One region of the Allobosea sp. GW822-FHT05A11 genome, then DNA from elsewhere that is predicted to be linked to it. Evidence: riboswitches for the same ligand, from Rfam matches in the RefSeq annotation. Region 1 holds a riboswitch; each other region holds the start of a gene.

Region 1 (7,738 bases):
TTTCGGCATCGAGCCCTATGAAGGCCCGGGCTCGGTGATGGCGCCCTGGGTCAACGGCCTCTCGCAGCAGGCGAAGGACCCCGAGATCGACCGCATCGCCGCCGCTTTCAACGCCGAGATGGACGAGGGCAAGCGCAAGGCGCTCTACGACGCCTTCCAGAAGCACATGTACGACGCGGCAGTCGCGATGAAGGCCGGCAATTACGGGATCTTCCAGGCCTCCACGTCCAAGCTCAAGAACTTCAAGCCCTATCGCATCCCGCGCATGTGGGGCGTCTGGCTGGAGCCCTGAGGGCAAGCGGTCGATGCCAGCCGTTGTAGGTGTCGACCGCCGTCATATCAGCGTGTCATCCCGGACAAGCCGCGTAGCGGCGCAGATCCGGGATCCATTCCTGAACCTTTGCCGGAAGCGTTCCGGAATGGATCCCGGGTCTCCCTTCGGTCGCCCGGGATGACGCGCACTTATCAGAACGAAGGCTTAACGCTCGAAAGGAGGGCGGCATGGGAAACTTCCTGATCCGCCGGCTCGCGGGCGCCTTTCTCGTGCTCGTCCTGGTTTCGCTGATGTCCTTCGCGCTGATCTGGCTGGTGCCGGGGGATCCGGCGGCGGCTTTCCTCGACGCCTCGGCGACGCCCGAGCAGGTCGCCAAGCTGCGCAGCGCGCTTGGTCTCGACCTCTCGCTGCCGCAGCAGATGTTCGGTTGGTACGGGCGCATTCTCAGCGGCGATCTCGGCCAGTCGATCCTGCTCAACCGCTCGGTGACGGCGGCCCTGATCGAGCGCCTGCCGGTCACGCTCTCGCTGGCGGCGTTGGCGCTGGCCTTCGCCGTGTTCTTCGGCGTTGCGGCGGGCATCGTCGCGGCGGTCAACCACAACCGCTGGCCCGATCAGGCGGTGATGACGACGGCCCTGCTCGGGCTCTCGGTACCGGATTTCTGGCTCGGCCTCGTCATGGTGCTGGTCTTCGCGGTGTCGCTCGGCTGGCTGCCGAGCGGCGGCTTTACGCCTTTCACGGAATCGCCGGGCCAATGGCTGCGCGGCATGATCCTCCCGGCCCTGACCCTGGGCCTCGTCCAGGTCGGCTTCATCGCCCGGATGGCGCGCGCCTCGATGCTGGACACGCTCTCGCAGGATTATGTCCGTACCGCCGATGCCAAGGGGCTGGCCAAGCTCCATGTCGTCCTGCGCCACGCCTTGCCCAACGCGATGATCCCGATCCTCACCGTCATCGGCATCGTCTCCGGCGCTCTGCTCGGCGGCGCGGTCATCGTCGAGCAGGTCTTCTCGATCCCCGGTATCGGGCGCCTGATCGTCGGCGCTATCGCCTCGCGCGATTTCCCGGTGCTGCAGGGTGGCTTGCTCTTCCTCGCGGTCGTCTATCTCGCGATCAACCTCGTCGTCGACATCCTCTATGCCGTGGTCGATCCGCGCGTGAGGCTGGCCTGATGCAGGGCACGCCCCTCGTCGGCCGCGCCCTCTGGGGGCGCCTGTTGCGCAACCGCTCCTTCGTGATCGGGGCGGTGCTGGTGCTGCTGATGGTCGCCGTCGCGCTTGCTGCCGATTGGCTCACGCCCTTCGATCCGCTCAAAAGCAATGTCCGGGCACGGCTCGCCGCGCCCAGCGAGATGCACTGGTTCGGCACCGATCATTTCGGCCGCGACATCCTCTCCCGCGTCATGATCGGCGCCCGCATCTCGCTCGCTATCGGTGCCTTCACGGTGGTGCTGGCCGGTATCGCGGGGACGCTGAGCGGCGCCATCGCCGGCTATTTCTACCATCTCGACCAGCCGACCATGCGGATCATGGACGCACTGATGGCCTTCCCGTCGATCGTGCTGGCCATGGTCGTTTCGGCGGTGCTCGGCGCCTCGCTCACCAATGTCGTGATCGCGCTCGCCATCGCCACGACGCCGCATACCGCCCGCATCGTGCGTGCCTCGGTGCTGCTCGAAAAGGAGCAGGAATATGTCTCGGCCGCGCGCTCGATCGGCGTCGGCGAGATGACCATCCTGTTCAAGCATGTGCTGCGCAATGCCGCCGGCCCGCTGATCGTGCGGCTGACCTATGTCTTCGCCATCGCGATCCTCGCCGAAGCGGCTCTGTCCTTTGTTGGTGCCGGCCCGCCGCCACCGGCGGCCTCCTTCGGCTCGATCATCGCGCAAGGCCGCGATTTCATGCGCGAGGCCCCCTGGATCACGGTATTCCCGGGCCTCGCGATCATCACCTGCGTGCTCGGCCTCAACCTTCTCGGCGACGGCCTGCGCGACGTACTCGACCCCCGCCTGAAATTCTGAACCCGCCGGAGCCGCCCGATGAAGCGCATCCTGATCGCCGACTGCAAGCAGGAGATCTCCTCCTTCAACCCGTTGCCGTCGCATTACGAGAACTTCCTGATCCACCATGGCGAGGGCCTTTACGTCCAGCGCGGCCAGAACCAGGAACTCGGCGGCGCGCTCGCGGTCTTCGAGGCGAGGCCCGATATCGAGATCGTGCCGACGATCTGCGCCCGCTCCGGCAGCGCCGGCCCGCTTTCGGCTGCGGGCTGGAAGAAGCTCTCCGAGGAAATCCTCGCCGCGATCTTCGCCAAGCTCGACCGCATCGACGGCATCTATGTCTCGCTGCATGGCGCAATGGGCGCCGATGGCGAACTCGACCCGGAAGGCTACCTGCTGGAGAAGCTGCGCCAGCGCGTCGGCCCGGGCATGCCGATCGTCATCTCGCTCGACCTGCACGGCATCCTGACCGACCGCATGCTCCGCAACGTCGACGGTTTCGCGATCTACTGGACCTATCCCCATGTCGATTTCGCCGATACCGGGCGCCGCGCCGCCGAACTCCTGCTGAAGCTGATGGCTGGCGGCATCAAGCCCGTCGCCGCCCGCGTCGTCATTCCCGCGCTGGTGCGTGGCGACGAACTCATCACCAAGACCGGCTGCTATGGCGAACTCCTCGCCGAATGCCGCCGGCTGGAGGAGGAGGGACGGGCGCTCGCGGCCGGTATCATGATCGGAAACCCCTTCACCGACGTGCCCGAGCTCTGCTCGCAGGTGCTGATCCTCACCGATGGCGACAAGGCGACGGCCGAGCGCGAGGCTATCCGGCTCGCAGAGGAGTTCTGGCCCTTGCGCTTCCGCATGCAGGGCAAGCTCGTCCCGCTCGACCGAGCGGTTGCCCAGGCCCGCAGCATCGACGGCCCGGTGATCTTCACTGACGCGGCCGACGCCACCTCGTCCGGCGCCTCAGGCGACAGCAACGCGATCCTCGCCGCCCTGCGCAAGGCCGGCTACGACAAGCGGGTGCTGGCCCAGATCGTCGATGCGCCTGCCGCCGCCGCTGCCCATAAGGCCGGCGTCGGCGCGACGATCGAGATCACGCTCGGCGGCTCGATCGATCCCGCGCGCTTCCCGCCGATGCAGGTGAAAGCCAAGGTCAAGCTGCTCTCCGATGGCGAAGCCGCGCTGGAGACGATGAAGGCGCCGCTCAGCGCCGGGCCGACCGCCGTGCTGACCTGGGACAATGTCACCGTAGTGGTGATGAGCCGCTCGGTCAGCCTGTTCGACCGGGCGATGTATTACGCCAACGGCATCGACCCCACCGATTTCGATCTTATCGTTGTGAAGTCGCCGCACACCGAGTTCCACATGTTCGACCAGTGGTGCGCGCGGAACTTCAACATCGACGCACCCGGCGCGACCTCCGCCAATCTCCGGAGTCTCGGCCACACGATCTGCGCCCGGCCGATCTATCCGCTCGACGAAGGCGTCACCTTCGCCCCGCGCGCCACGATCTGCGAACTGTGAGGATGAAGCCCGTGCCCAGGATCGAGGCCGTCGATTTCTTCTATCTCGCCATGCCCGTCGTTACCGACGAGGCCGATGGCAGCCAGGATGCCTTGCTGGTCAGGGTCGCCGCCGGCGGTCATGTCGGCTGGGGCGAATGCGAAGCGGCGCCATTGCCCTCCATCGCCGCTTTTATCTGCCCGATGTCGCATGGCGTCTGCCGCCCGGTCGCGGATTCCGTGCTGGGCCAGAATTTGGAGAGCCCGCAGGACATCGCCCGCATCGCCGCAGCCGTCGCCTATAACTCGATGGACCTGCTCCAGGCGCCGCACACCTTCTCCGGCGTCGAGATGGCGCTATGGGACATCCTCGGCAAGATGCGTTCCGAGCCGGTCTGGCGCCTGCTCGGCTACGCGAAAAGCCATTCCAAGACGCCCTATGCCTCGGTCCTGTTCGGCGACACGGCGCAGGAAACCCTTGAACGCGCCCGCGATGCTCGCAAGCGCAGCTTCCGCGCCGCCAAGTTCGGCTGGGGGCCGATCGGTCGCGGCAGCGTCGAGGCGGATGCCGAGCATTTCGTCGCGGCGCGCGAAGGGCTGGGGCAGGACGGCATCCTGCTCGTCGATACCGGCCAGATCTTCATCGAGGATGTCGAGCGCGCCGCCGCTCGCTTGCCCGCGATGGAGAAGGCCAACGTGCTCTGGTTCGAGGAGCCCTTCCATGCCAGTGCGCTCGAAGCCTATGGCGGTCTTGCCAAACGCAGTCCCAAGGTCCGGCTGGCCGGCGGGGAGGGCGCCCATAACGAGTCGATGGCCCGGCAGCTCATTGACTATGGCGGCATTGGCTATGTCCAGATCGATTGCGGGCGCATCGGCGGCATCGGCCCATCCAAGGCCGTGGCGGATTACGCGGTCGCCAAGGGCGTGACCTTCGTCAATCACACCTTCACCTCGCATCTGGCGCTCTCCGCCTCGCTCCAGCCCTATGCCGGTCTCGCTGCGCACGAGATCTGCGAGTATCCGGCCATGCCGAAGCCGCTCGCGACCGCGATCTCAGCCAATCACCTGGAGCGCGATACGAACGGGCAGGTCGCCGCGCCTGATACTCCCGGCCTCGGCATCGAGGTCGCGACGACCGCGCTGCGGGGCTACCTGCAGGAGGTCGAGATATCCGTCGGCGGCAAGCGGCTCTACAGCACGCCGCGCCTCTGAAGCGATGTTCGCTTGACGGCGCGCCGCACCCTTATAGGGTGTGCGCCGATCGAGGTTCTCCGGGTTGCTCCCGGAGCTAAGAGGGAATTCGGTGAGGCACTTCCAGTGCCAAAGCCGAGGCTGCCCCCGCAACTGTAAGCGGCGAGCTCTCCGTCCATCGTCCACTGGCGCTTGCCGCGCCGGGAAGGCCGGGCGGAACCGGCATCGACCCGCGAGCCAGGAGACCTGCCCCGGTCGTCGAAGACGTCTTTCGGACGGGGTGTTCCGGAGCCTGTGTGTCGATGGTGGCCCTGCGCCGCTTGTCCGCCCCACATGCCCAAAGCTCCCCCGGCCGTCATCTCGGGGAGCGATGAAGTCCATGTTCATGAAGTCCACTGCACAGGCCGCTCAAGGCGGCTTGACGTTTGCCTGCCGCGCACTCTATCAGAAATGCAACATTGTTACATTTCGGATGGCCTCGATGCCGGCTGCGCGCCCGTTCAATTCCCTGCTCCGCCTCTCGGCCGCCGCGCTGTTCGGCGCTCTCGCCATCGGCACGGCCACTGCGGCGCCGACCAAGTACCCGCTGACGCTGGAGAACTGCCGCGAGACGATCACCTTCAACGCCGCGCCCAAGCGCGTCGTCGCGATCGGTCAGACCCAGACGGAAATCCTCTATGCGCTCGGCCTCGGCGACCGTGTCGTCGGCACCGCGGTCTGGTTCTCGCCGGTCGCCAAGCCCTATGAGGCGGTCAATGCCAAGGTGAAGCGCCTCGCCGACAACGATCCGAGCTTCGAGGCGGTGCTGGCGCAGGAGCCCGATCTCGTCACCGCGATGTTCGAATGGCATGTCGGGCCCAACGGCATCGTCGGCAAGCGCGACCAGTTCGCCAAAGTGAAGGTGCCCACGTACGTCTCGCCGACCGATTGCGTCGGCAAGGACAATTCCGGTGCCGGCGACGGCGTTCGTACGCAGATGTTCACGATGGAGCTGGTCTATCGCAACATCCGCGAATTCGGCGCGATCTTCGATGTCGCCGACCGGGCCGAGACGCTCGTCGCTGAGCTCAAGGCCCGCGAGGACAAGGCGGTCGAGCAGGTCGCCAAGCTGAAGGCGCAGGAGGTGCCGGTCGTCGTCTGGTTCTCCAGCAAGGACATCAAGGGCGACGGCTTCATGGCCGGCAAGAACGGCGTGCCCGCTTATATCCTGTCCAAGCTCGGCGCCCGCAACATCATCACGACCAACGAGGAATGGCCGCTGGTCGGCTGGGAAAGCATCGCCGCCGCCAATCCGGCCGTGATCGTCACCGTGAAGATGGATCGCCGCCGCTTCCCGGCCGACGATATCGAGAAGAAGCTGGAATTCCTGAAGACCGACCCGGTCGCCAGCAAGCTCGACGCCGTCAGGAACAACCGCGTCGTCATCATGGATGTCGGGGCGACCCGCGCCGGGCTCGACACCATCGACGGCATCGAGACGCTCGCCAAGGCGATCGCCGGCTTCGGGCTTTCGCGTTGAGCCACGCCGCCCATGGGCCGAACTGGCCGGCGCGGATCGGCATCGCGCTCGCTTCGCTGCTGGCGCTGACCTTCTCGGTCGCGCTGGCGGTCACGATCGGCGAGATGCGCATCCCGCTGGACACGGCCCTGAAGGCGCTCGGCAACGGGTTGTTCGATCTCGACTTGCCCGTCAGCGCGATCCAGCAGGGCGTGATCTTCGATTATCGCCTGAGCCGCGCGCTAATGGCGGGGCTCTGCGGCGGCGCGCTCGCCCTGTCCGGTGCGATCCTGCAGGCGCTGCTGCGCAATCCGCTGGCCGAGCCCTATATCCTCGGCATCTCGGCGGGGGCCTCGACCGGCGCCGTCGCGGTGCTGATCCTCGGCATCAGCATCGGCGGTACGGTGCTGTCGGTTTCGACCGGCGCCTTCATCGGCTCCTGCGCTGCGCTCGTGGTGGTCGCCATGCTGGCGGCGGGGGCGGGCGGGGCGAGCGACCGCGTCATCCTCGCCGGCGTCGCCACCTCGCAGCTCTTCAATGCCGCGACGGCGACGATCGTGACGACGCTCGCCAGTGCCGAACAGGCCCGCGGCGTGATGTTCTGGCTGCTCGGCAATTTCGGCGGCGTGCGCTGGCCCGATCTCTGGATGGCGGCACCCGTCGCCTTCATCGGCTTCGGCATCTGCATGCTCCACGCCAAGGCGCTCGACGCCTTCGCTTTCGGTGTCGATGCCGCGGCCTCGCTCGGCGTCGCCGTCACGCGGGTCAAGGTCGTGCTGTTCGCCACGACGGCGGTGATGACGGCGGTGATGGTCTCGATCGTCGGCACGGTCGGTTTCGTCGGGTTGATCATTCCCCATGCCGCACGCTTCCTCGTCGGTTCCGGCCATGCCCGCCTGCTGCCGGCCTGCCTTGTCGTCGGGGCGATCTTCATGATCCTCGCCGACATCCTCTCGCGCGTGCTGATCCCGCAGCAGATCCTGCCGATCGGCGTGGTGACGGCCTTGTTCGGTGCGCCGGTCTTCGCTCTGATCCTTTACCGCGCCCGGAGGCCGGCATGACGCTCGCGACCCGCGAGGTCCGCTGGGGCGCCGGCGGCCGGATGATCGTCGATGGCGTGACGCTGGAAGCGGCGCCCGGCCGGGTGCTCGGCCTGATCGGTCCCAACGGCTCCGGCAAGTCGAGCCTGCTCCGATTGCTCTGCCGCCTGCGCAATGTCGCAAGCGGTGTCGTCACCCTCGACGGCTATGACATTGCCGGCGTGCCGCGCC
Region 2 (7,738 bases), on a different contig from region 1:
CGCGCGCCTGCCCCAAGCCCTGATCGCGACGGGACTGACGATGAAGATGCCGGCCTATGTCGAGGCTGGCCTGCGCTCGCTGCGTTGGCTAACGCATCTCCAGACAACGCGGGCAGGCCTGTTCAGGCCTGTCGGCTCGGAGAGTTTCGGCGACAAGCGTAGCCCACCGAAGGCCTTTGATCAGCAGCCACTGGAAGCAACGGCAGCTGTTTCAGCCTGCCTCGCAGCTTGGCGCGCTGACGGCGATCCGCAATGGCGCAACGAAGCCGCGCGCGCTTTCGCCTGGTTCCTGGGCGACAATGACCTCTCCACGCCCCTCGTCGACCTGGACACCGGCGCCTGCCGTGACGGCCTCCATCGCGATCGGCCAAATGAGAACCGCGGCGGTGAATCCGTCGTCTCGTACCTGCTCAGCCTCGCCGAGATTCGTCAGCTTGCCCGCGTCAGCGGGGATCGCCCGAAACTGGCGCCGCTTCGGGCCTTGCACGCCTGAGCTTTCGACGACCTTGCTCAAAACAGATCGGCGGACGTCTTGTCCCAGCCCAGTTTCCTGAACAGGCAGACCCTGTACCTGCATCCCGACCCCTCCCGGGTCGTCGTGCGTCGGTTCGGCCCTGTGGGCGAGCCACGGGATTTCAATCCTGCCGAAAAGGCCAAGGCGAACCATATCGTCAACCGGGTTCTGTCGCTCGCTCCGGAGGCGGCGGCGAACCTGCTTGCCGAGGTGCTGGAGAATTTCAACGGGCGGCATCGCAACCTGCTGGAGCGGTTCGAGGCGCGTGCCGATGAGATGGAGGATGCGTTCGCTGCTCACGGCGCCTTCACCAAGGTCCAACGCCAGCTGGTCGGGGCCTATTTCCTGCACGAGTATTCGTTCGAGGCGGCGGCACTCTTCAACCCGAGCATCATCGCGCATCCCGACCAGTCCGATGCTCCAGCTGGCGGGCTTCGCTTCATCCTCAGCGTTCGTGCGGTTGGAGAGGGGCACATCTCGTCCCTGACGTTCCGCTCCGGGTCGATCGCGGCCGGTGGCGAGGTTAGCGTCGACCCCACCTCGCGCCTCGCAACGATCGCCACCCTGCACAACCGAATGGCGCGGCTTGATGGCGAAGATGTCGAGGTCGTCTTCGCGGCTGATAGCGACATCAGCGAGCGGGTGATCTTTCCCGTGACCGCATCCCAGTCGAACGGCATCGAGGACGCACGCTTCGTTGCGTTCGAGGAGGATGAAGGCACGTTCTATCGCGCCACCTACACAGCGTATGACGGCAGGTCGATCCGCTCGGAGCTGATCGAGACCCGCGACTTCCTGTCGTTCCGGCTGTCGCCGCTGCGAGGCTCCGCCGCCGTGAACAAGGGCATGGCGCTGTTTCCGCGCAAGCTCGGCGGCCGCTATGCGATGATCTCCCGGCAGGACAATGAGAACCTTCATCTGATCTATTCGGATGACCTCCTGACCTGGAACGGTGGGGTCGCGATCCTGAAGCCGCAATACCCGTGGGAGTTCGTGCAGATCGGCACCTGCGGCTCGCCGATTGAGCTCGACGAAGGCTGGCTGCTCCTGATCCACGGCGTCGGGGCGGTGCGGAAATATACGATCGGTGCGGTCCTGCTCGACAAGGCGGACCCTTCGAAAGTGCTGGGGCGCCTGCGTCAGCCTTTCGTCCAGCCCGAGCCTTCGGAACGGGAAGGCTACGTGCCGAACGTCGTCTATACCTGTGGTGCGCTGCGGCACGGCGACATGATCGTCCTGCCCTATGCGGTCTCGGACACTTTCTGCCATTTCGCCACGGTGAAGGTCGCAGCACTACTGGAGGCGATGCAGCCGGACGGCGCGTTCACAAATGCGCCCGGCAAAGACAAGCGGCTTCCCGCCGGACAACCCACTCTCGAAAGCGAAAAGCCATGACCGAACGTCCCATCAAGGTCGGCGACACCGTGCGCCTGTCGTTCGGCTTCGCCGATCGCTCTGGAGAGGGCGACTATGAGATCATTCGCCTGATGCCGGCGCGGGAGAGCGGTGAGCGTCATTATCGGGTTCGGGGCATCGATGGCCGCGAACGGGCGATCGGTCACGACCAGATCATCGTTTCAAAAGCAAAGGCTAAATCGCCGGTATCCGGCTCTCAAGGATGATCCGGAGCTACGACCGGGCGGAGCGGCGGCTGTAGCCGCCCAACAGGAGGAAGTAAAATGACCGAGCACTCGAAATCCCGGACCCACGCGGAGGCTGCGTTCCTGAAGACGCAGACCCAATCGCTGTCGCGGAATCGCCTTCTGTCGGAGACTGAAAGCTCCAACCAGGAGCGCGACGCGAAGACAGCCCGGCTGAAGGAACAGCGGCTGCGCAAGGAGGCTGATCAGCACTCAGATAGCGCGACAATCCCGTCGAAGAATCTACCGTGAAGCTGCTGGGCCTTCTACGCGGCATCACGATCGTTGATCGTCAGTCCTGCTAAGCGGCTAGGCCTCGCTCGCGACGATTCAGATTCATGGTTCTTCCCCCCTCAACCCAGGATCTCAGCGACGATTTCACGCAATTCAGCGCGCGAGAGACCGCCCGAAACAGGTTTGCAGATCGGTGCAGGACGCGGAGACAAAGGTGCCGGCGCTGCATTGCCGATACGGTGTTCTTTTTTGTTTTTGTCGATGATCTTGTTCATATGAATCCTATGGCGCTCGGCCACGCGACGCGTCAAACGGCCGGCATTATGCCGGCAGCGGATGCCGCAAAGCGGCGAGCGATGTCGAAAGAGAAAAGAAGTCGGGCAAACCGCGATTTCGCGATGCCAGCTAAACGACTCCGTCGATTATTTATTATTGGTCGATCATTGTGGCCGTTTGAGGTCCCGGCGAGGCCAAATTGACTGGAAGCGCGCCGCGCGTTTCTTTCAAGCGACTTGATTGAACTCCGGCAACGGGCGCCCCACGACTGCCATGTAGCGATCCGTCCAGTTGGTAACGGCAAGCTCGATCGCTATCCCGCCTTCGCATTGAAGAAGGATCTTGTAGGAGAACTCGCTCGGATCGGCAGTTTCCGTGTCGCAGATCAGATATCCGATCCAATGATGCTCCTGATGCGTACCAAACTGATATTTGGCGTGCAGCCTCCGGCCACTGCGTAAAGTGACCGACCCGGTTCCGCTGAGCATGGTTTGTGTCTCCGCTTGGCGACGTGACAGGCGCCGCGACGGTCATTTCCAGAAGCGTTATGGAGACAACTGTAGCCGAATTGAGCGCCCTTTCGCCGGACATCGCAAGTCACGTTTCGGGTACGAGGAAAAGCCGCAGATGCTGATCTCGGTAAAGGCGACGGTACAGCAGCCGAACCCGGATGGCGGCCGGAGCCGGTATCACGACGTCACGCCCGATTCGCGTAGGGAGGCACATCGACAAGCGTCCCGATGAGGCGGAGCAAGGCCTGTTGCTCGGGACGGTCCGACTTTCCGGAGACGAGGAAGGCTCCCAACTCGACATGCGACAGCTGGCCCCCTCCTGGACCGTTCGGTTGATGGATCACGAATGCTGCACCGCTCGTCGGCTCCCGCCCCAGAAACCAGCAGTCGCCGGTGGGGCTGCGATATAGCTCTCGCCGTTCGCTCATGATGTCGCGCTCCTGCGATTGACGATGACTGGACAAACGCTAAGTCGCCACGTGAGACAGGCCGAGCCAACCCGCTGTCCTCGCCAGTCCTTTAGGTGCGGCCGAAAGCTCCGGCCCTTGCTAGCGGAAGGCGTCGGCCGAGAGCCGATGATAGCCCCCGCGCTTCTTCAGATAGGCGGAGCGAGCGGCCTGCAATATGGCTGAGCGATTGAGGTCGAATGCGACCAGGAACGAACCCTCGCTTCCGTCGATGACAGCGGGACTTAAGGTTCGCAGAACATCGAGCTCGATCTGGAACATGACTTCCAGCGATGCTTCAGAACCCCAGAAGCTCACGCAGCCGCGGCCGGGTTCGTAACGCCGGATCGAGTTGGGAAAGTCGAGGCTCATGACCTGCACCCTGCGCCAAGACGCACCAGCTCGGCCTGACAGGCATCGACATGGCGCCGCTTCCGCTTCTTTCGCAGCCAGATGCCGACGGGAAACGCGATCGGCGAACCGACAACGATCACCGACAAGTGGGGGATCGGAGGCAGGTCATAGAATCTGCCCGCTCCCCACATGCCGACACTGACGAGCCCCATGCCGGTCATTCCATAGATCGCTGCCGACGCCTCCGGCGCTGGAGCATAGCCAGCGGCTGCAAGCCGAGCCTTTTCCCGGTGCGGTTCCATGGGAGACATCATTTCAGCACGAGTGCGAAGACCAGTGCGAGCGCGGCGATGAGACCACCATGTGCGAACCAAACCAGATGGCGGTCTGCGGCCCAAATGCGATAACCGAACCAGTGCCCGGAAATATTTGTCATGGCTGGGCTCCGTTTGGCCCAGATCGGGGCGCTTCGCGCAAATGCTCTGAAGTAGAATCCCGATGCGTTTCGAGACTGCCTTAAAATGGTGCGCGTAAGATGCTCTTACAAGGCAAGGAGTCGTTCAGTGTGATATTATTCCGAATCTGGCGATTATAATCGTATTTCGTCAGCGCTAGATCGATCTTTTGATCGAGAACATGTCACTTGATGCCTCAGTTTGTCATCCAGGCTGGTGCCGAGTGCCGCCGGCAAAGATGGGATGAGGCTCCAACTGAAGATCACTCCCAAGAACGCGGATGTCTGGTCCGCAGGATGGCGCCAACCTCCGCTTCTGGCGCGACGCTATCTCAACGCATGGAGCAGCGGTTCAGAACAGATCTGAGATTGAGGCGAAGGCGTTCAACCGCTCTCGGCAACAGAACCGCCTTAATTTTTGATATTGCCGGCAAGCTCCGCCTTCATAAAATCCCCGACGAGAGACCCCCTCGGAGGAAGGAGCATGCCGTTCTCGTCGCTGAGTGACCCGGTTGACCTCGCCCGGGCGCAGGCGGCCCTGGAGGCCGCGTGGAACGAAGTCAGATCGACCATTCCTGATGCGTTTGATAAGCGAGAACGAACCAAATTGGCTTACATCGTGGCTGCACTGGTGACGGTCGCGGTAGATGAAGATGATCTCACACAGCGAGCCATCGAACGATATCGACGATCTGCTGTTGCTTGAGAACGACAGGCCTCTCGCGAGGCCATGGCCTGTTTTTCCGCCGGAGCTGAGGCCGGTCGAGAGCGCGAAACCGCTCTCTCTCGTCGCCAACGAACATGAGGTTTCCGCAGTGTTCGATGGCAGCGAGCCGGAAGCTAACATACGACGCCGGATGAGCGACCTGGACCGACGTGTGGACGAGTTTCAGAGGGGGCGTCTGCACCCGCGGGTGGTCGATGAGGTCCTTGAAATCTCTTCCCGGGAACGTCGGCGTTGGATCAAGGACGGGAGGTTGCCGATCTCGGGAAGCGGATTGCTCCGCCGAGGAAAGCAGGACATTCACTTCCCTCTCCATCCGCCGGACAAGATCGCTCGTCTCGCTCAGGATCGCGACATCATCGCCGAATGGAGGGAGCGCGACCGCGCCGCGACACGCGATATCGATCCCCGTTCTTCACAGGCACTTGAGTAGCCGCATCACGACGGATTGACACTTGCAAGGCGTTGACTACTAAATCTGGTGGTCGATGGTCTCTCGAATCGCAAGATCGAGAGCTAAGAGGGAAGCCGGTGCGAAGCCGGCGCTGCCCCCGCAACTGTAAGCGGTGAGTTCACGTCCACGATTAAGTCACTGAGACCGCAAGGCCTTGGGAAGACGGGACGAGAGCGCTGACCCGTGAGCCAGGAGACCTGCCGCGACCCTTGTTACGTCCTCGGGCGGGGTGTCCCGGTGGTGCGCTTGGCAGGTCGCGGCCGTGAGGTGCTGCGCGCCTTCTCGACGCAACCGCTTTGGCCTTTGCCCCCAACATTTGGGGTTGATGCCATGTCTCTTTCTCTTGAAGCCGAGCGGCCCGTGCCGACGCCGCTTGCCACCGAAGCTGTTTCGCCACCGCGCGCCGCGGCCACGGAACCCGGCTACCAGCTTATCCGCCGCAACGGCGCGGTGACGCCCTTCGATCCCTCGAAGATAGCGGTCGCGCTGACCAAGGCGTTCCTCGCGGTCGAGGGCGCGAGCGCCGCTGCTTCCCGCCGCATCCACGACGTCGTCGCCGAGCTGACCGAGCAGGTCGTTTCCGGCCTGACCCGCCGCGCCGCGACCGGCCGGACCTTCCATATCGAGGACGTGCAGGATCAGGTCGAGCTCGCGCTGATGCGCGGCGAGCACCACAAAGTCGCCCGCGCCTATGTGCTCTACCGCGCCGAACGCGCGCAGGAACGGGCAAGAGCGCAGGTCGAGGCGAAGCCCGCTGCCGCTGCGGCGCCGTCGCTTCAGATGAAGCTGGCCGACGGGGCGCTCGTCCCACTTGACGCTGCCCGTCTGGAGAAGGTGGTGCGCGAGGCCTGCGCCGGTCTCGACGGTGTCGCGGCCGAGCCGATCCTCGCCGAAACCCGCCGAAACCTCTATGACGGCATCTCGCCGGACGAACTGGCGCTGGCTCCGATCCTGGCCGCGCGCACGCTGATCGAGAGCGAGCCGAACTACGCCAAGGTGTCAGCCCGCCTGCTGCTCGACAAGCTCCGCCGCGAGGCGCTGAGCTTCGTCCATGGCCATGCCGAGCAGGCGACGCAGGAAGAGATGGCTGCCGGGTACGGCGACTACTTCACCGCTTATCTCAAGTCCGGTATCGACAACGAGTTGATCGATCCCGAGCTCGGCCGCTTCGACATCGCCCGCATCGCGGCGGCTCTGAAACCCGAGCGCGATCTCCAGTTCGACTATCTCGGCTTCCAGACGCTCTACGACCGGTACTTCCTGCATGTCCGGGGCAACCGCTTCGAGCTGCCGCAGGCCTTCTTCATGCGCGTCGCGATGGGCTTGGCGATGCGCGAGATCGATCGCGAGGCGCGGGCGATCGAGTTCTACGACCTGCTGTCGTCCTTCGATTTCATGGCCTCGACGCCGACCCTGTTCAATTCGGGCACGCTCAGGCCGCAGCTCTCCTCCTGCTTCCTGACCACGGTCGCCGACGACCTCGAAGGCATCTTCAAGGCGGTGAAGGACAATGCGCTGCTGGCCAAATACTCCGGCGGCCTCGGCAATGACTGGACGCCGGTGCGCGGCCTCGGGGCCCATATCAAGGGCACGAACGGCGAGAGCCAGGGCGTCGTGCCCTTCCTGAAGGTCGCCAACGATACCGCCATCGCGGTCAACCAGGGCGGCAAGCGCAAGGGCGCGGTCTGCGCCTATCTCGAGACCTGGCATGTCGACATCGAGGAGTTCCTCGATCTCCGCAAGAACACCGGCGACGACCGCCGCCGCACCCACGACATGAACACGGCGAACTGGATCCCGGACCTGTTCATGCAGCGCGTCGAGGCCGGCGGCGACTGGACCTTGTTCTCGCCGGACGAGGTGCCGGATCTGCACGACCTCTATGGCAAGCCGTTCCGGGAAGCCTACGAGGCCTACGAGGCGAAGGCCGCCCGCGGCGAGCTGCGCGTCCATAAGAAGTTGAAGGCGGTCGATCTCTGGCGGCGCATGCTGACCATGCTGTTCGAGACCGGCCATCCCTGGATCACCTTCAAGGATGCCTGCAACCTGCGCTCGCCGCAGCAGCATGCGGGCGTGGTGCATTCCTCGAACCTGTGCACCGAGATCACGCTGAACACCTCGGCCGACGAA
Region 3 (7,738 bases), on a different contig from region 1:
GTCAGCTTTGCGCCGGGAGGATGCAGCCGCACCAACCAGCCGTCGCCGGTCTCCATCGGCCTGAGCGTGCTCGGGCACCAGCCGCGCCGCAGGGCTTCCTTGGGAAGGGCATTCATTCTGCCGCCTCCCGCGCCAGAAAGGCGCCGACAGAATTCCGCCGGCTGCTCCAGAGCCCGCGCCGCGCCGCTTCCGCCAATCGCGAACGGATCGAGGCAGCAGCCGGCGCATTGGCCGCTTCCAGCGCTGCCCAGACCTGCGGATCGGCGCAATAGGCCTGGAAGACGGCATCGAACAGCCCGTCGGTGACGGCATCCGTGCTCGCCGCGAAGACGAAAAGCGTGTCGACCGCCTCCGCCAGTTCCGCCGCCCCGCGCCAGCCATGGGCGAGCTGGGCGGCGATCCAGTGCGGATGCGTCAGGCGGCCATGGACGATGCGGGCGATGTCCTGCGCCAGCGTGCGCGCCTTCGGCGTTTCCGGGTTCGAGCTGTCGAGACTGTAGAGCACGGGATCGGCGCCGAGCGCCTTCGCCGCTGCCGCAAGTCCGCCGATGACGTCCGCGGCGCTACTGGCTTCGAGGATGTCGCGCCCGGCGGTGTCGCTGACATGGATGAAGGCGTCGGAGGTTTTGATGCGCGCGGCAAAGCTGGGATCGGCCGTGCCGACCCCTTCCGGTCCGCCATAGGCATGATCCGAGGCGGCGAGATAGGCCGCGCCCAGCTCGTCGCGCTGCGCCCAGTCGCCGTCGAGCACGCGGTCCGCCATCGCGGCGCCATAGCGGCCGGGCGCGGCGCCGAAGATGCGGGCGCCATGCTCGCCGCGACGGCGAGCTGTGGCCGGCTCGTTCCAGTCATCCGGCTCGTCCAGCGCGGCCACGGCGCGTGCTGCCTGGTCGAGCAAGGCGATTTGCCCCGGAAACGTATCGCGGAAGGTGCCGGAGATGCGCACGGACACGTCGAGGCGCGGATAGGCGAGCTTCGGCTGCGGGATGATGCTGAAGCCGGTGACGCGGGTCGAGGCGTTGTCCCAGAGCGGCTCGACGCCCATCAGCGCGAGCGCATGCGCGATGTCCTCGCCACCCGAGCGGAGCGTCGGCGAGGCCCAGAGGTCCATGACGACCCGTCTCGGGTAATCGCCATGGTCCTGCAGATGGCGCGAGACCACCGCCTGTGCCGCGAGCAGGCCGAGCCGGGTGGCAGCACGTGTCGGGATCGCCCTGGGGTCGAGCGTCGAGAGATTGCGCCCGGTGGGCAGCACGTCCGGCCGGCCTCGATGCGGTGAGCCGGCGGGGCCGGGCACGACGAAGCGGCCGTCGAGGGCGCGCAGCAGATTTTCACGTTCGTTGCGGGCTGAACCCGGGTCGATCTCGGATTGCCCGAAAATGTGCAGACCGTTGCGGAAGGGCAGTTCGGCGATGTCACAGAGATGCGCGTCGAGCCGCGTCAGTGCCTCGTTCATCTCGGTATCATCAGCAACACCGCAGGAGGCCGCGAGCCCGGCCGCTTCGGCGCGGGAGCGGATTTCGGCTGCGACGATATCCGCGCGGCGCGGATCGAGCACCTGCGCCTGCGAGAATTCCTCGACGAGGTCACGCAGCAGGCCGGTCTCACCCGCGGTTTCCGTTTCAGCCAAAGGCGGCGGCAGGTGGCCGAGCGTGAGAGCCGAAAGACGGCGCTTGGCCGGCGCGGCCTCGCCGGGGTCATCGACGACATAAGGGTAGACCACCGGTAGCCCGCCGACCGCGAGCCGTGGCCAGCATGCGGCGGAAAGCGCGACCGCCTTGCCCGGCAGCCATTCCATCGTGCCATGTGTGCCCAGATGGATCAGGGCATCGATGGCTTCGGATTGGCGGAGCGCGAGATAGAAGGCGAGATAGCCGTGGCCAGGCGGGGCGTCGGGGTCGTGATAGCGCGCCTTGCGGTCGGGCGTGGCGTCGCGTGGCGGCTGCAAGGCGACGGTGAGGTGGCCGTAGCGCACGGCGCGGAAATGGAAGGCGCCATTGCGGCAAGCCGGGTCGGTCTCGGGCTCGTCGTGGCTGGCGGCGAGGGCGTCGCGCGCTGCGGCGGGGATGGTCGCGAGCCAGTCGCGATAGGCCGCAAGCGGGAGGCTCAGGCTTGCAGGGCCTGCGGTGAGCGAGGCCATCAGCAAGGCCCCCTCTGTCAGTCCCTCATCGTCGTCCCGGACAAGCCGCGTCAGCGGCGCCGATCCGGGATCCACGCCGGAACGCCGCTCGGAAAGGTTCAGGCATGGGTCCCGGGTCTCCCGTTGGTCACCCGGGATGACCGGCGAGGGGGTGTTGGTGGACGAGCCAACCTCATACCCCGCGTCCGCCAGCAAGTCCCTGATCGCGATCACGCTTGCGGGCGTGTCGAGACCGACGGCGAAGCCGGCCCGGCCGCCGCGTGCGGGATAATCCGACATCACCAGCGCGAGCCGGCGTTCGGCGACGGGTTTCCGGGCCAGCGCGATCCAGCCATTAGCCAGATCGGCCAGTGCCGCGATGCCGTCGGCATCCGGTACGAGCCGGCGGATGGACAGGCCGGTCGCCGGGTCGGTCTCCTCGGCCTTGAAGGCGACCGGCACGGCGCCGATGCGTCCGTCGAATTCGGGGAGTGCCACCTGCATGGCGAGATCGGCGGCGGAAAGCCCGCGCGGCGAGGCGTCCCAGGCTTCGCGCGGGCTGCCGACCGGCACGGCTTGCAAAATCGGGCAATCGGCGCCGTCGAGGACGAAATCGTCACCTCCACGCGCGGAAAAGGCGGTGGTGGTGACGATCAGAGCCGGCTTGCGTATTGCGATCAGCGCCGCGAGTTCGGCCGTGGCCGACGGGTCTTTCAGGCTGGTCAGCGCGAGCGGGAGGGGGGCGAGATCGCGGGCGGCGAGGGCGGCGGCGACCGCCTCGCCCATGGCGGTATCGCCGGCCGCGACGCCGGAGCGATATTGCAGGACTGGGACGAGCGGCTTGCCGGCGGAAAGGGCGGCGAGCGCCTCGCGCCAGGGCAGGGGCGTGCCGTTGCGGCTGAGCGCGAAGAAGGAGGGCAGCGTGAGCGGAGCGAGGTCCTGAGCGTCGTGCGACGCGGCCAGGTATCGCCCGATCTGCCCGAGCAGCCGCCGCATGTTCGCGGCGCCGCCGCCTGCCTGAAAATAGGCCAGCAGTTCGGCTGCGAAACCCGCCGGCACCGTCGCATGCTCGCCCAGCCGCGGGTCGTCGCGCTCGTCGCCGGGCAGGATCGCGAGCGGAATGCCGCGCTCGCGGCAAGCCGCGCCGAGCTGCTCGATGCCGTAGCGCCAGTAATCGAGCCCGCCGAGGCAACGCACCAGCACGAAGCGGCATTGCGCAACCGTCTTCTCGATCAGGAAATCGACCGAGAGGGGATGCTTCAGGCGTCGGAGCGGCGCGAGCCGCACCGACAGGTTGCCGTCACCTGCCGCCAGCGCCGAGAGGTCGCTGTCGGTGAAGGACAGAACGAGCACATCTCCCGGCGGCAGGGCGAGATCGACGGCGTCCGCGCCGTCGTCGAGCCTGATCTCGCTGGTCGGGAGGAGGTGCATCGGCAGATGTTACGCCCCCGCGAGCGCCGCTTCCACGGCCTTGAGATCGAAGCCCTTGAGCCCGATCACGGTGAGGCGGCCGTCGCGCGGCTCGCTCGCACCCCAGGCCCGGTCGAAATGATGACCGATGCGCCGGCCGACGCCCTGCACGACGAGCCGCATCGGCTTGCCCGGCACGGCGGAAAAACCCTTGAGCCGCAGCACGCCCTCGGCCTCGGCGGCCTTGGCGACGCGCGCCGTCAGCTCTTCCGGCGACAAGCCGGCCGGCAGCGGCAGGGCAACCGAGTCGAAATCGTCATGGTCGTGATCATGCTCGCCCTCACCATGATGCGAAGGGCGCGCGGCGAGGTCGCTTTCGGCGGCAGCGCCGAGGCCGACGATCAGCGCCGGCTCGACCTTGCCATGGGCGGTCTCGACGATCTTGATCGCCTTCGGCAGATGCTCGGCGATCTCGGCCTTGACCCGCGCGCGGCCGGCTTCGTCGACGAGATCGCTCTTGTTGAGCAGGATCAGGTCGGCGCAGAGGATCTGGTCCTCGAACACCTCTTCCAGCGGGTTGTCGTGATCGACCGAGGCGTCGGCCGCCTTCTGCGCCGCGAGCGCCTCCGGATCATCCGCGAACTGGCCCTCGGCCACCGCCGGGCCATCGACCACGGCGATGACGCCGTCGACGGTGACGCGCGAGCGGATGGCCGGCCAGTTGAAGGCGGTGACGAGCGGCTTCGGCAAGGCGAGGCCGGAGGTCTCGATCAGGATGTGCTCGGGCGGGTTCGGCCGGTTCAGGAGCTTTTCCAGCGCCGGCACGAAATCGTCGGCGACGGTGCAGCAGATGCAGCCGTTCGGCAATTCGACCACGTCCTCATCGCTGCAGCCGGCGATGCCGCAGCCCTTGAGGAATTCGCCGTCGAAGCCGAGATCGCCGAATTCGTTGACGAGCACGGCGAGCTTCTTGCCCTGCGCATTCTCCAGGAGATGGCGCACCAGCGTCGTCTTACCGGCGCCGAGGAAGCCGGTGATGATGGTGCAGGGAGTTTTGCCGAGATTGGCGGCCTGCGGAGCGTTCATGATGTCATCCTTGCTGGCGCGCCGGCAGAGGCGGCACGCGTGCGACCACGCCCTTGCGGAAGGACTGCGGCCGCTCTTTCCAGGGAACGATGCCATTGGCGCTGGCGGCATAGGCCTCCGCCGCGCCGACGATTTCGTCGAGATGGGTATCGGTGTCGAGATCGCCGATCAGATAGGTCCATTTGCCATCGGCGCTGAGCGCGATGGTGCAGGGCCGCTTGCAGACGCAGAGGCACTCGACGGGCAGCACGGGGATCGTGCTGCCCTTGGCTTTAAGCTGTGCGGCGAGGCGCTCGGCCAGTGCCAGACCCGGCTGGTCATAGCCTTCCGGGAGGTCGGCGCGGGCGCGGCGGCAGGCCGTGCAGACATGGATCGTGAGGTCACCCTCGGACATTGGTTTGCCTTCAGGCTTCGGCGGCCCGGCGGGTCGCCCGTGGCCAGAGCACGCCGACCATGAAGGCGGTGACGAGCCAGAGTGCGGCCTGGATGCCGAGCGAGAGCGACGCGAAATGGGCGGCGACCTCGGCCGGAACCTTGCTCTCCGGCGCGGCCGGATGCGGCGCGCCGACGACGTGCGGGAGCAGGATCAAGACTACGGCGACGAGCTTCAGCCAGGGCTGATCGAAGCGCAGGAACAGGAACAGCCCGGCCGCAGTGGCGATGGCGGTCCAGAGCCACCAGAGCTGGCGTTGCTCCAGCGCGGCTGAGGCTGCCCCCGGCAGTTCCGGCGCCAGCCCCATCGCCGGCGCGAGCCCCAACGCCAGGAAGCCACAGGCGCCCCAGACGAGCGCGCTGCGCTGGTCGATGCTGTCGCCCGCCGCGATCATGCCCGCGAGCAGCAGCGCCGCGAAGCCGATCGCGGTCGCGATCGTCACCGCACCGGTGAAGAGGGTGCGCTGGAAGCCGTCCTGCGGCTTCCATTCGGCATGGTCGTGGCCGGGGGCGTCGCCGGCCGGGCCGTGCGCGAGGATGATCTTCGCCTCGCCGTCGAAAGCGGCGAGCGTCGGCGCTTTCAGCGCCAGCGCCGCCTCATAGGTCTCGGCCTTGAGGATCAGCGGGGTGGTGGTGACATGCTGCAGGGCGGCGACGATCAAGCCAGCCAGAAGCCCGGCCAGGATGCTGACCGTGAGAACACGCGTGATCATGGATGCTTTCCCTCAGTGGCAGGGAAAGGCGAGGCCGTGACGGGTGTCGTGCGCGGCGTTGTGGACATTGGTCGAGGCCGCGAAGCCGGTCGTGTAGATCAGCGCGACGCCGATCACGAGCGCGGCTGCAACCGCCTTGACGCGTTCCGAAACGCTGAGTGTGGGGGTGGAAACCGAAACGGTGTTCATATGCGTTCTCCGTGGCCGCCCCGCCGGCAGCCGGTTGGATCTCTGCGGGTTGACGGCAGGTCTCCTGGCTCACGGACTTCGCGTCCCTCGCCGCCTTCCCGGAGCGAGCGCTCCAGTGGCCGATGGCGAAGGACATCCGCTTACAGTTGCGGGGGCAGCCGCGGTCTCGCACCGCGTTCCCTTTTCACCTCCTCGCGGAGGCACCGTCAGCGACGATCATTAGCCTTCGCCGTGCCGCTGTGCAATGCAGGATGGTCCTTTGAACCCTGCTTCCACGATGCCGAACGAAATTTCCCACCTCACCCTCGTCCTTGGCGGTGCCCGCTCCGGCAAGAGCCGCCATGCCGAGGCGCTGATCGAGGCCTGTCCAGCGCCCTGGAGCTATATCGCCACCGCCCAAGCTTATGACGACGAGATGCGCGCGCGGATCGCCGAGCATCGCGCCCGCCGCCCGGCCGGCTGGCAGACGGTCGATGCGCCGCTCGACCTAGCCGAGGCGATCGCCGCCCAGCCGGCGGGCCGGCCGGTTCTGGTCGATTGCCTGACGCTCTGGCTGACCAACCTCATCCTTGCGGAGCGCGACACGGCCGCTGCGCGCGAAGTTCTGATCGCCGCTTGCGAGCACGTTTCCGCCCCGCTCGTCCTGGTCGGCAACGAGGTCGGGCTCGGCATCGTGCCGGAGAACGCGCTCGCCCGCCGCTTTCGCGACGAGGCCGGGCGCCTGCATCAGGCGCTTGCGGCGCGGGCGGCCAGCGTGGTCTTCATGGTCGCCGGATTGCCGATGCGAGTGAAATGATGACGGATACCGAGGACGCCGCCCGCCACAAGGCGAAGATGGAGAAGCGCAAGGCGGTACAGGACGCCGAGGTCGCCTCCAAGACGCTCGAGAAGGGGCTGCTGATCGTCAATACCGGCCCCGGCAAGGGCAAATCGACGGCGGCTTTCGGCCTGATCCTGCGGGCGCTCGGCCATGGCTGGCGGATCGGTGTGGTGCAGTTCATCAAGGGTGCCTGGTCGACCGGCGAGCGCAAGGCGCTGGAGGCCTTCGGCGATCAAGTGAGCTGGCACAGCATGGGCGAGGGCTTCACCTGGGAGACGCAGGACAAGGCCCGCGACATCGCCGCCGCCGAGCGCGCCTTCGCCAAGGCGAAGGAGTTGATGGCCGATCCCGACATCAGGCTGCTGGTGCTCGACGAGCTCAACATCGCCCTGCGCTACGACTATCTGCCGCTGGCCGAGGTCGTGACGACGCTGGCGGCCCGCCGGCCGGACCTGCACATCGTCGTCACCGGCCGCAACGCCAAGCCGGAGCTGATCGAGGTAGCCGATCTCGTCACCGAGATGACGCTGGTGAAGCATCATTTTGCTGCCGGCGTGAAGGCGCAGGAGGGCATCGAGTTCTAGGATAGTTGTCTTCGTGCCGGCCGCCGATCCCGTCATTGCGAGCGCAGCGAAGCAATCCAGGGGGCTGGGCCGACCCTCTCACCCAGTCCCCCTGGATTGCTTCGGAGCTCGCGCTCCTCGCAATGACGACGGACTCCTTCCTGGCGGGAAAGGTGCATGACCGTCTTTGCCGCCGGCCCTTCCGGGCGCCCTCATCCCCACTTGACGCCGATCGGGCTTGCCCTCAAATTGAATCTGAATTCAAATTCAATTTGAGGGTACGCATGCCTGAACGGACACCGAAACAACCGCGCAAGGCCGGGAAGCGGGAAGCCATCCTCGCTGCCGCCCGCGGCATCGTCTCGGAGGTCGGTTTCCAGGAAACCTCGATCGCCGCGGTGGCCTC
Region 4 (7,738 bases), on a different contig from region 1:
GGGCCGTCCGGCGTCTCGTTCAGGATCAGGATTTCGGCACCGCCCAGCGCCACGGTTTCGAGCGCGATCTGGCCATAGCTCTCGACGCCCAGCTCGGCCGCGATATTGACGAGGCCGGCGCGGGTCAGGATCTCGTCGACGAGCGAGCCGCGACCGACCGTGAAGCCGCTGGGACGCAGCACGATCGCCCGCAACGGCCGCTCGACACGCCGAGCGGCCAGGGCCTGCAAGCGCTGTTCGATCCCGGCGAGCAAGGCCTGCCCGCGGGCGGGCTCGCCGAGAACATCGGCCATCTCGGTGATCTGCGCCTTCATCTCCGCGAGATTGCGGGGAACGCCGAATTCCCTGACGCCGATCCCGACCTGCCCGAGCAGCGAAACCGTAGCGCGCGTCGTATAGGCGCCGGCGACGACGAGATCGGGGTGAAAGCCCAAGACTTCCTCGGCAAGCCCGTGATTGGCCGGTATCAGGCGGGCGGCGCCCGCCATGTTGGCGTTGCGCGGGTCCTGCGACAGCCATGTCACCGAAGCGATGCGATCGGGATCGGCCAGGCGCAGGACGAGCTCGTCCGTGCACATGTTGAGCGAGACGATGCGGGCCGGCCGATCCGCAGCAAGCGAGACCGATGCCATCGCGCCCGCAAGCGCGATGGGCAGGAGGCAGGCGCCACACAGGCGGCGCAGGACGAGAGGCAGGTTCATCCGCCGATGGCCAACTTGATACCGCCGAAGACGCCGAGGCCCGGCACGAGGAAGCCGACCGGATTCTCCCAGCGCTTGTCGAAGAGGTTATCGACCCGCCCGAACACCGTCACCTTGTCGGTCGCCTTGTACTCAGCGGCGAGGTTGACCAGCGTCGCCCCCTTCGCGCGCATGCGCGGGACCGAGAAGTCGCGATTGCCGTCGACCCAGGAGCCGATATGGATCAGCGTCGCCGAGAGGCTGAGCCTGTCGGTCGGCGTCCAGGTCGCGGTCGCGCTCGCCTTGTGGCGCGGCCGACGCAACAGTTCCTGCCGGGCGATCTCGTCCTTGGCGAGGGTGAAGGTGTAGTCGGCGCGGATGCGGAACTGGGGCGAGATTTCCAGCGCGGCGAAGGCCTCGATGCCCTTCGTTCTGGCCTTGCCGATATTGGCGTAGGAATCGCGCGTGACATTGGTGACGATCAGGTTGTCGATGTCGTTCTGGAACCAGCTCGCGCCGAATTGCAGGCGCTTGTCGAAGAGCGGCTGCTCGAAGCCGACATCCCAGCCGCGGCTTTCCTCCGGCTTCAGGTTCGGATTGCCGAAGAAGTTGTAGCCGGGGCGGTAATCGATGAAGAGCTCGCTCAGCGTCGGCGCCTTGAAACCGGTGCCGTAGCTCGCCTTCAGCTTGGTTTCCGTGCCGGGAATGATGACGGCCGGCGCGATGCGGTACGTCGTATGGCCGCCATAGCTGTCGTCATGGTCGCGGCGGATATTGGCCGCCAGGAAATAGCGATCCTCGATATTGCCCTGGTATTCGAGCCAGGCGGCCTTGTTGCCGTTCGAGGCGATGAGGCTCGTCGTGTCCAGACGCTCGCGCTCATATTGCAGGCCCATGATCAGGTTGTGGCCCTTGATGATCTCGAGATTGCCGCGCCAGTCGAGCTTGGTGCGCTCGCCGAGGCTCTGATTGGGCAGGCCGAGCAGGCCGGTTACCGCGGACGCTGTCCGCGTCCCCCTGTCCTGCCGCGAATAGGAGACGCCGAAGGTGTTGACGAAGCGCCCACTGAGCGGGTCCCAGATGACCTCGCCACGGGTGAAGGCCTGCGCATAGTTCTGCAGGGAGCGATAGGGCGAGGGCGTGCTCGGGAAGCCGGCATCGCTGGTATAGCGCAGCTGGCCGTCCTGATAGCGGCCGACCCAGTTCAGCGTCAGCGTGTCGGTGAGCGCAAAGCCGAGGCGGCCGGAATAGCTGTAATTGTCGAAGATGTTCGGATTGGTCCGGCGGCCGGGCGGCACGAGGTTCGGCGGCGTCACCTCGGTGCCATCGGCCCGGAAATGGCTGGCATTGAAGGCATAGTTGAAGCGCGCATCACCGCCGCTGAAGCCGAGGGACTGGTTGAAGCTGCCATGCGAGCCGCCTTCCACGCGGGCCGTCATCTTCGGTGGTCCCTCGCCGCGCTTCGTGGTCACCGAGATGACGCCGCCCAGCGCATTAGCACCGTAGAGGCCGCTCTGGGGACCGCGCAAAACCTCGATGCGCTCGATATCCTCGGTCAGCATAGAGCCGAAATCGAAGGAGCGGTTCGGGGCTGAAGGGTCGTTGGCCTCGATGCCGTCGATCAGCACCTTGACGTGGTTGGAATTGGTGCCGCGCATGAAAACCGAGGTCAGGCCGCCCGGCCCACCGGTCTGCACGATGTTGAGGCCGGGCACCGCGGCGAGTGCCTGCGGCAAGGTGCGGCGCTGCTGCTGTTCGATATCCCTGGCGGTGATGACGGTGACGGCGCTCGCGACTTCGCGGGCAGGCGTCGGCGTTCCCGTGGCGCTGACGACGATCTCGTCGAGCGCCATCGTGGCGGGAGCGTTCTGGGCGAAAGCCGGGGCTGCAGCGCCGGCAATGGTCAGGCAGGACATGGAGAGCAGCAGGCGGCCGCGTCCGGCGGCCGGAAGGAAGAATTTCACGATGGAGACCTCGGGCGTTGACGTCAGTGGCACGTCACCGCGAACGCGATCTCCCATCTGCCGTGCGAAAGACGGCGAACGGTCGAATCAGCGATCGGCGCACCCCGGCCGAACGTGTCCGCGTGTGACCACGGCTGACGGCAGGTCTCCTGGCTCGCGGGTCGTTGCCTTTCGCCGCCTTCCCAGGTCCGAGGCCCCAGTGGCGTATGGCGAAAGGCTCGCCGCTTACAGTTGCGGGGGCAGCCGCGGCATGGGGTGGCTCGCCACCCGCACCGCGTTCCCTTTTGATCCCGTGAGGGAACCGTCGCGCTCAGGCTTATGGGGAGATCGGGCCGGCGTCAAACGGAGGCTCTCGATCCCGCTTTCCGCCGTGGGACCTGATGCCGTTTTCCGTCACGATATGGTGCATCGGGATGTCGAAGCCATGCGGGCGGATCGTCGGCATCTCCGCCATCTCGTAGCCGACCCCGACCGCGATCGTGGAGGACGGCAGGGCGGCGAGCGTGCGGTCGAAGAAGCCGCCGCCATAGCCCAGCCGGTAGCCCTGCGCGTCGAAGCCGACCAGGGGCGCGATGACGATCCGCGGGAAGACCGGCTCGCCCGCAGCCGGCACCGGAATGTTCCAGACGCCGCGCTCCAGCTTCTCGCCCTTGCGCCAGAGCCGGAACAGCAGGGGCTTGCCGCGCTCGACTACGACCGGCAAGGCAGCCAGACCGCGGCGCTCGCGCAGGCTTCGGAACCAGTCTCGCAGGTCCGGTTCACCACGGAACGGCCAGTAGCCGCTGACGAGGACGCCAGCGGGATCACCGATCAGCGCGTCGAGATAGCCGGCGATCCGGCGCCCGAGCGCGTTTCGCGTGCGCGCCGACATCGCCAGGCGGGCTGCGATCAAGCGTGCCCGCTCGGAGCGCCGCCATTCCTTCAGGCTCGGCTCGGGCAGGTTCTCCCCGACATTTCGCGACGGTGGCGTCAGCCCGGAATAGGCCGGATCGACCTCATGCAGCAGGCAGGCCGGCGAGGCATAGTCATTCAGATCGTCGTCGCCCTTGCCCATCGGTTTCCGGCCTCCGTCGCCACGACGCGCCAGCCACCCTCGGCGCGAGCGAGGCTACGCGAAGGTCCGGACATCGGAGCCGCGGCGCATGAGCATTCTGCGCAGACAGGTCATGCAATCAACCGAATTCAAGGTTGATGGAATATGGCAACCTTCGATGAAGGCCGCGCACGGCCACCGAATTCGCCGGCACCTCCGGTACCCATCGGAAACGGAAATGCTCTATGCTGCCGGGATCAGAAGCAGATAGGCACCCGCTCGATGCTGGCCGAGACACCGCCCCCCGCGAGCGTGGGCGTCACCGTAAAACTCTACGACGATCTCTCCTCGGCCATCATTTCCGGGGAGATCGCGCCCGGCGAGAAACTGAGCGAACCGGCCATCGCCCGCCGCTTCGGAGTCAGCCGCGCACCGGTCCGCGAAGCCATCCGGCGGCTGCAGGAACGCGGGCTCGTCACCTATGTCGCCAACCAGGGCGCGCGCGTCGCCGAGCCGAGCGCCGCCGAGTTCCTCGCCCTGCTCGACGTGCGCGAGGCGACAGAGGGCATGGCCGCCCGCCTCGCGGCCGAAAGCATGAGCGAAGCCGAGATCGCGGCGCTCGATGCCCTGGTCCGGGGGCATCGCGACGGTATCGAGCGCAACCCGATGGGCGCCTATCTCCAGGACGAGCCGGAGGCCGATTTCCACCGCCGGATCGCGAAGGGCAGCGGCAACCCGATCCTCGCCGAACTGCTCTGCGAGCAGTTCTATCCGCGCCTGCGCCTGTGCCGACGCCTGCATTCGACCGTGCCGGGCCGCGGCCGCGAGGCCTGGCGCGAGCACATGCGGATCACCGAGGCGATCAGCCATCGCGACGGCGAGCTCGCGGAAATCCTGATGCGGCGCCATATCCGCGCCGCGCGCATGGCGCTTCAGGCCGCGCTGGCCGCGAATGTCGGTACCAAACCGGGCAAGCGCCGGACCGGAGCGAAGCGCTAACCTGCTCCGCCCGCAGAGGTCGCCGGCTCTTCTTCGGCACTGGCGCGTCGGCGCAGGCGCGCGAGCACGGGCGGTACGATCAGCACCAGCGCCGCGACCGCAAGCAGTGTCGCGGCGATCGGCGTGCCGACCAGCACGCTCCAGTCGTTCTGGCTGACGGCGAGCGCACGCCGGAGCTGGATTTCCGCCTGCGGGCCGAGGATCAGCCCGATCAGGGCCGGCGCGATCGGGAAATCATGGACGCGCGCGACATAGCCGACGAGGCCAAGCCCGCACATCAACGCCAGGTCCATCCAGGAGGTCGACAGGCCCCAGACGCCGACCATCGCGAAGACGACGATGCCGCCATAAATGTATTGCCGGGGGATCAGCAGCAGCCGGACCCAGATGCCGACCAGCGGCAGGTTCAGGATCAGCAGGATGACGTTGCCGATATAGAGCGAGGCGATCAGGCCCCAGAGCAGGTCCGGGTTGGTGGCAAACAGCAGCGGGCCGGGCTGAAGCCCGTAGTTCTGGAAGGCGGCGAGCAGCACGGCCGCCGTCGCGGTGGAGGGCAGGCCGAGCGTCAGGAGCGGCACGAGGATGCCGGCCGCCGCCGCGTTGTTGGCGGCCTCGGGCCCGGCGACGCCTTCGATCGCGCCCTGACCGAACTCCTCCGGATGCGGGGTCAGGCGGCGCTCCAGCGCATAGGAGAGGAAGGTCGGGATTTCCGTCCCGCCCGCCGGCAGCGCACCGATCGGAAAGCCGATGACGCTGCCGCGCAGCCAGGGCTTCCAGGAGCGCTTCCAGTCCTGCTTCGTCATCCAGCTGCCGCCGGAGAGCGGGTTGATCGCGGCCGGCGCTGCGCCGCTGCGGCTCGCGACATAGAGCGTCTCGCCGATCGCGAAGAGCGAGACCAGCACGACGGTGAAGGGGATGCCGTCGAGCAGTTCGAGCGTGCCGAAGACCATTCGGGTCTGGCCGGTCTGGGTGTCGATGCCGATCGTCCCGAGCGCGAGCCCGAAGAACAACGCAGCGAAACCCCGCACCATCGAACGCCCCATCACCACGGCGACCGAGGTGAAGGACAGTATCATCAGGGCGAAGTAATCCTCCGGCCCGAAGACGAAGGCGAGCTCGGCGATCGCCGGCGCGAGGAAGGTCAGCGCCAGTGTGCCGATCGTGCCGGCGACGAAGGAGCCGATCGCCGCCGTCGCCAGTGCAGCTGCGCCACGGCCGCGCCTTGCCATGCGGTTGCCTTCGAGCGCCGTCATCACCGAGCCGCTTTCGCCCGGCGTGTTCAGCAGGATCGAGGTGGTCGAGCCGCCATAGAGCGCGCCGTAGAGGATCCCGGCGAACATGATGAAGGCGGAGGCCGGATTGACCTGCGCGGTCACCGGCAGGAGCAGCGCGATCGTCAGCGCCGGGCCGATGCCCGGCAGGACGCCGACCGCCGTGCCGAGCCCGCAGCCGACGAAGGCCCAGAACAGGTTCATCGGCTGCAAGGCAACCGCGAACCCGCCGAGCAACTGGTTCAGGATATCCATGGCTCAGCCCAAGAGCGGAAAGAACGGGCCAAGGCTGATGCCGAGGCGGGAGAAGCCGAGCCAGGCGAGGCTGGCGATCAGCGCGCCGATGCCGAGATCGAGCAAGGTGCGGCGCGAGCCGAAGGCATGGGTCACCAGCGTGAAGGCCAGCATCGCGCTGAACGGGAAGCCGAGCCAGCGGATCGTCAGCAGCGGCACGCCGACGCCGGCCAGCGCCATCAGGAAGGCGGGGCGCGAGAACGGCGCCTCCTCCTCGTCCTCGCTGGGCGGCGCCAACTGTCCTTTCAGCGCCTGCACGATCAGCAGGAAGCCGAGCAGGACGAGGCCGAGCCCGACCGCGAGCACGATCGCGGACGGTCCGAGGCCGACATAATTGGTCGTCGAGGCGATGCTGCGCGCACCGTTGAGCCAAACTGCGCCCATCACGAGGATGACGAGCCCCAGCCACCAGGGCCGCCCGCCGCCGGCCGCAGCCGAACCGTTCTTCATCGACGACATTTGCCTTGCCCTTCGCGTCTGTTCGGCAACTCCCTGAGCCCTCATCCTGAGGAGCCATTCCTCTGGGAATGGCGTCTCGAAGGATGCTTCAGGAGGTTCGGATGCCCGCTGGAACATCCTTCGAGACGCCGCTATCGCGGCTCCTCAGGATGAGGGCTTTGTTTCCAAACGGGCTCTGAGCGATAGATGCCGGGCGGCGCGCTCGTGCACGCCGCTCGGTTTCGACGGAGGCTATTTCAGGATGCCGACTTCCTTGAGCGCGCTCGTCCAGTTGGCGTCCTCGCTCTTGAGGAAGGCGTCGAAGGCGTCGCCCGGCAGATAGGCGTCCTCCCAGCCCTGGGTCTTGAGCGTCTCCTTCCACTCCTTGGTGGCGTGGAGCTTGGCGAAACGGTCGAGCCAGGTCTTCTTGGCGGCGTCGCTCATGCCGGGCGCGCCGACGAAGCCGCGCCAGTTGCCGACCTCGACCGGGATACCGGCTTCCTTCAGTGTCGGGGCGTTGAGGCCTTCGACCCGCGTCGGGCCGGAGGTCGCGATGATGCGGATGCGTCCGGATTCGGCGAAGGCGCGGAACTCCGAGGCGCCCGAGATCGCCGCCTTGATCTTGCCGCCGCCGAGCGCAGCCAGGATCTCGCCGCCGGAGAAGGCGACGAAATTGATCTTGCCGACGGGCGCACCGGCATGCTTGGCGAGCAGCGCCAGCATGACGTGATCGGCGCCGCCGGCCGAGCCGCCGCCGACGGAGAGCGCGCCGGGATCGGCCTTGAGCGCGGCGATGAAGTCCGCCGGCGTCTTGATCGGCGAGTTCGCGGGCACGGCGATGGCGTTGTACTCGTTGGTCAAGCGCAAGAGCGGCGTCGTGTCCTTGAGCGAGACCGGCGTCTGGTTGGTGATGACACCGCCGACCATGATGACGCCGGTGACCAGCAGGGCGTTGTCATCGCCCTTCGCGGTGCGGACGAATTCGGCGAGGCCGATCGTGCCGGCAGCGCCGCCCTTGTTGGTGAAGGACGCGCCGTCCGTGAAGACCTTGGACTGGGC

Evidence for each region. Region 1 has a riboswitch for cobalamin ahead of AC1RLU_RS08960 (ABC transporter substrate-binding protein). Riboswitches for the same ligand answer to the same signal wherever they lie in the genome.
Region 2: another riboswitch for cobalamin. It lies ahead of AC1RLU_RS19350 (ribonucleoside-diphosphate reductase subunit alpha); the one in region 1 lies ahead of AC1RLU_RS08960 (ABC transporter substrate-binding protein).
Region 3: another riboswitch for cobalamin. It lies ahead of AC1RLU_RS22640 (CbtB domain-containing protein); the one in region 1 lies ahead of AC1RLU_RS08960 (ABC transporter substrate-binding protein).
Region 4: another riboswitch for cobalamin. It lies ahead of AC1RLU_RS23455 (TonB-dependent receptor plug domain-containing protein); the one in region 1 lies ahead of AC1RLU_RS08960 (ABC transporter substrate-binding protein).

Annotation. Positions count from the first base shown of each region.
Region 1 covers NZ_JBXAMI010000002.1:781,277-789,014, reverse strand. The annotation lists gene AC1RLU_RS08985 (ABC transporter substrate-binding protein) at 1-292, shown strand, start outside; gene AC1RLU_RS08980 (ABC transporter permease) at 502-1,446, shown strand; gene AC1RLU_RS08975 (ABC transporter permease) at 1,446-2,294, shown strand; gene AC1RLU_RS08970 (M81 family metallopeptidase) at 2,313-3,800, shown strand; gene AC1RLU_RS08965 (mandelate racemase/muconate lactonizing enzyme family protein) at 3,812-4,990, shown strand; cobalamin riboswitch at 5,026-5,237, shown strand; gene AC1RLU_RS08960 (ABC transporter substrate-binding protein) at 5,451-6,488, shown strand; gene AC1RLU_RS08955 (FecCD family ABC transporter permease) at 6,485-7,528, shown strand; gene AC1RLU_RS08950 (ABC transporter ATP-binding protein) at 7,525-7,738, shown strand, end outside.
Region 2 covers NZ_JBXAMI010000005.1:494,137-501,874, reverse strand. The annotation lists gene AC1RLU_RS19405 (glycosyltransferase family 4 protein) at 1-493, shown strand, start outside; gene AC1RLU_RS19400 (glycoside hydrolase family 130 protein) at 533-1,909, shown strand; gene AC1RLU_RS19395 (hypothetical protein) at 1,906-2,136, shown strand; gene AC1RLU_RS19390 (hypothetical protein) at 2,194-2,406, shown strand; gene AC1RLU_RS19385 (hypothetical protein) at 2,508-2,663, opposite strand; gene AC1RLU_RS19380 (hypothetical protein) at 2,892-3,152, opposite strand; gene AC1RLU_RS19375 (DUF1488 family protein) at 3,725-3,994, opposite strand; gene AC1RLU_RS19370 (hypothetical protein) at 3,991-4,278, opposite strand; gene AC1RLU_RS19365 (hypothetical protein) at 4,287-4,412, opposite strand; gene AC1RLU_RS19360 (hypothetical protein) at 4,915-5,136, shown strand; gene AC1RLU_RS19355 (hypothetical protein) at 5,078-5,587, shown strand; cobalamin riboswitch at 5,626-5,827, shown strand; gene AC1RLU_RS19350 (ribonucleoside-diphosphate reductase subunit alpha) at 5,939-7,738, shown strand, end outside.
Region 3 covers NZ_JBXAMI010000007.1:135,324-143,061, reverse strand. The annotation lists gene cobG (precorrin-3B synthase) at 1-116, opposite strand, end outside; gene cobN (cobaltochelatase subunit CobN) at 113-3,550, opposite strand; gene cobW (cobalamin biosynthesis protein CobW) at 3,560-4,615, opposite strand; gene AC1RLU_RS22650 (DUF1636 family protein) at 4,620-5,009, opposite strand; gene AC1RLU_RS22645 (CbtA family protein) at 5,020-5,760, opposite strand; gene AC1RLU_RS22640 (CbtB domain-containing protein) at 5,773-5,949, opposite strand; cobalamin riboswitch at 5,987-6,171, opposite strand; gene cobU (bifunctional adenosylcobinamide kinase/adenosylcobinamide-phosphate guanylyltransferase) at 6,227-6,745, shown strand; gene cobO (cob(I)yrinic acid a,c-diamide adenosyltransferase) at 6,745-7,353, shown strand; gene AC1RLU_RS22625 (TetR/AcrR family transcriptional regulator) at 7,617-7,738, shown strand, end outside.
Region 4 covers NZ_JBXAMI010000007.1:307,560-315,297, forward strand. The annotation lists gene AC1RLU_RS23450 (ABC transporter substrate-binding protein) at 1-701, opposite strand, end outside; gene AC1RLU_RS23455 (TonB-dependent receptor plug domain-containing protein) at 698-2,644, opposite strand; cobalamin riboswitch at 2,767-2,965, opposite strand; gene AC1RLU_RS23460 (5-formyltetrahydrofolate cyclo-ligase) at 2,961-3,698, opposite strand; gene AC1RLU_RS23465 (GntR family transcriptional regulator) at 3,960-4,676, shown strand; gene AC1RLU_RS23470 (tripartite tricarboxylate transporter permease) at 4,673-6,202, opposite strand; gene AC1RLU_RS23475 (tripartite tricarboxylate transporter TctB family protein) at 6,206-6,691, opposite strand; gene AC1RLU_RS23480 (Bug family tripartite tricarboxylate transporter substrate binding protein) at 6,932-7,738, opposite strand, start outside.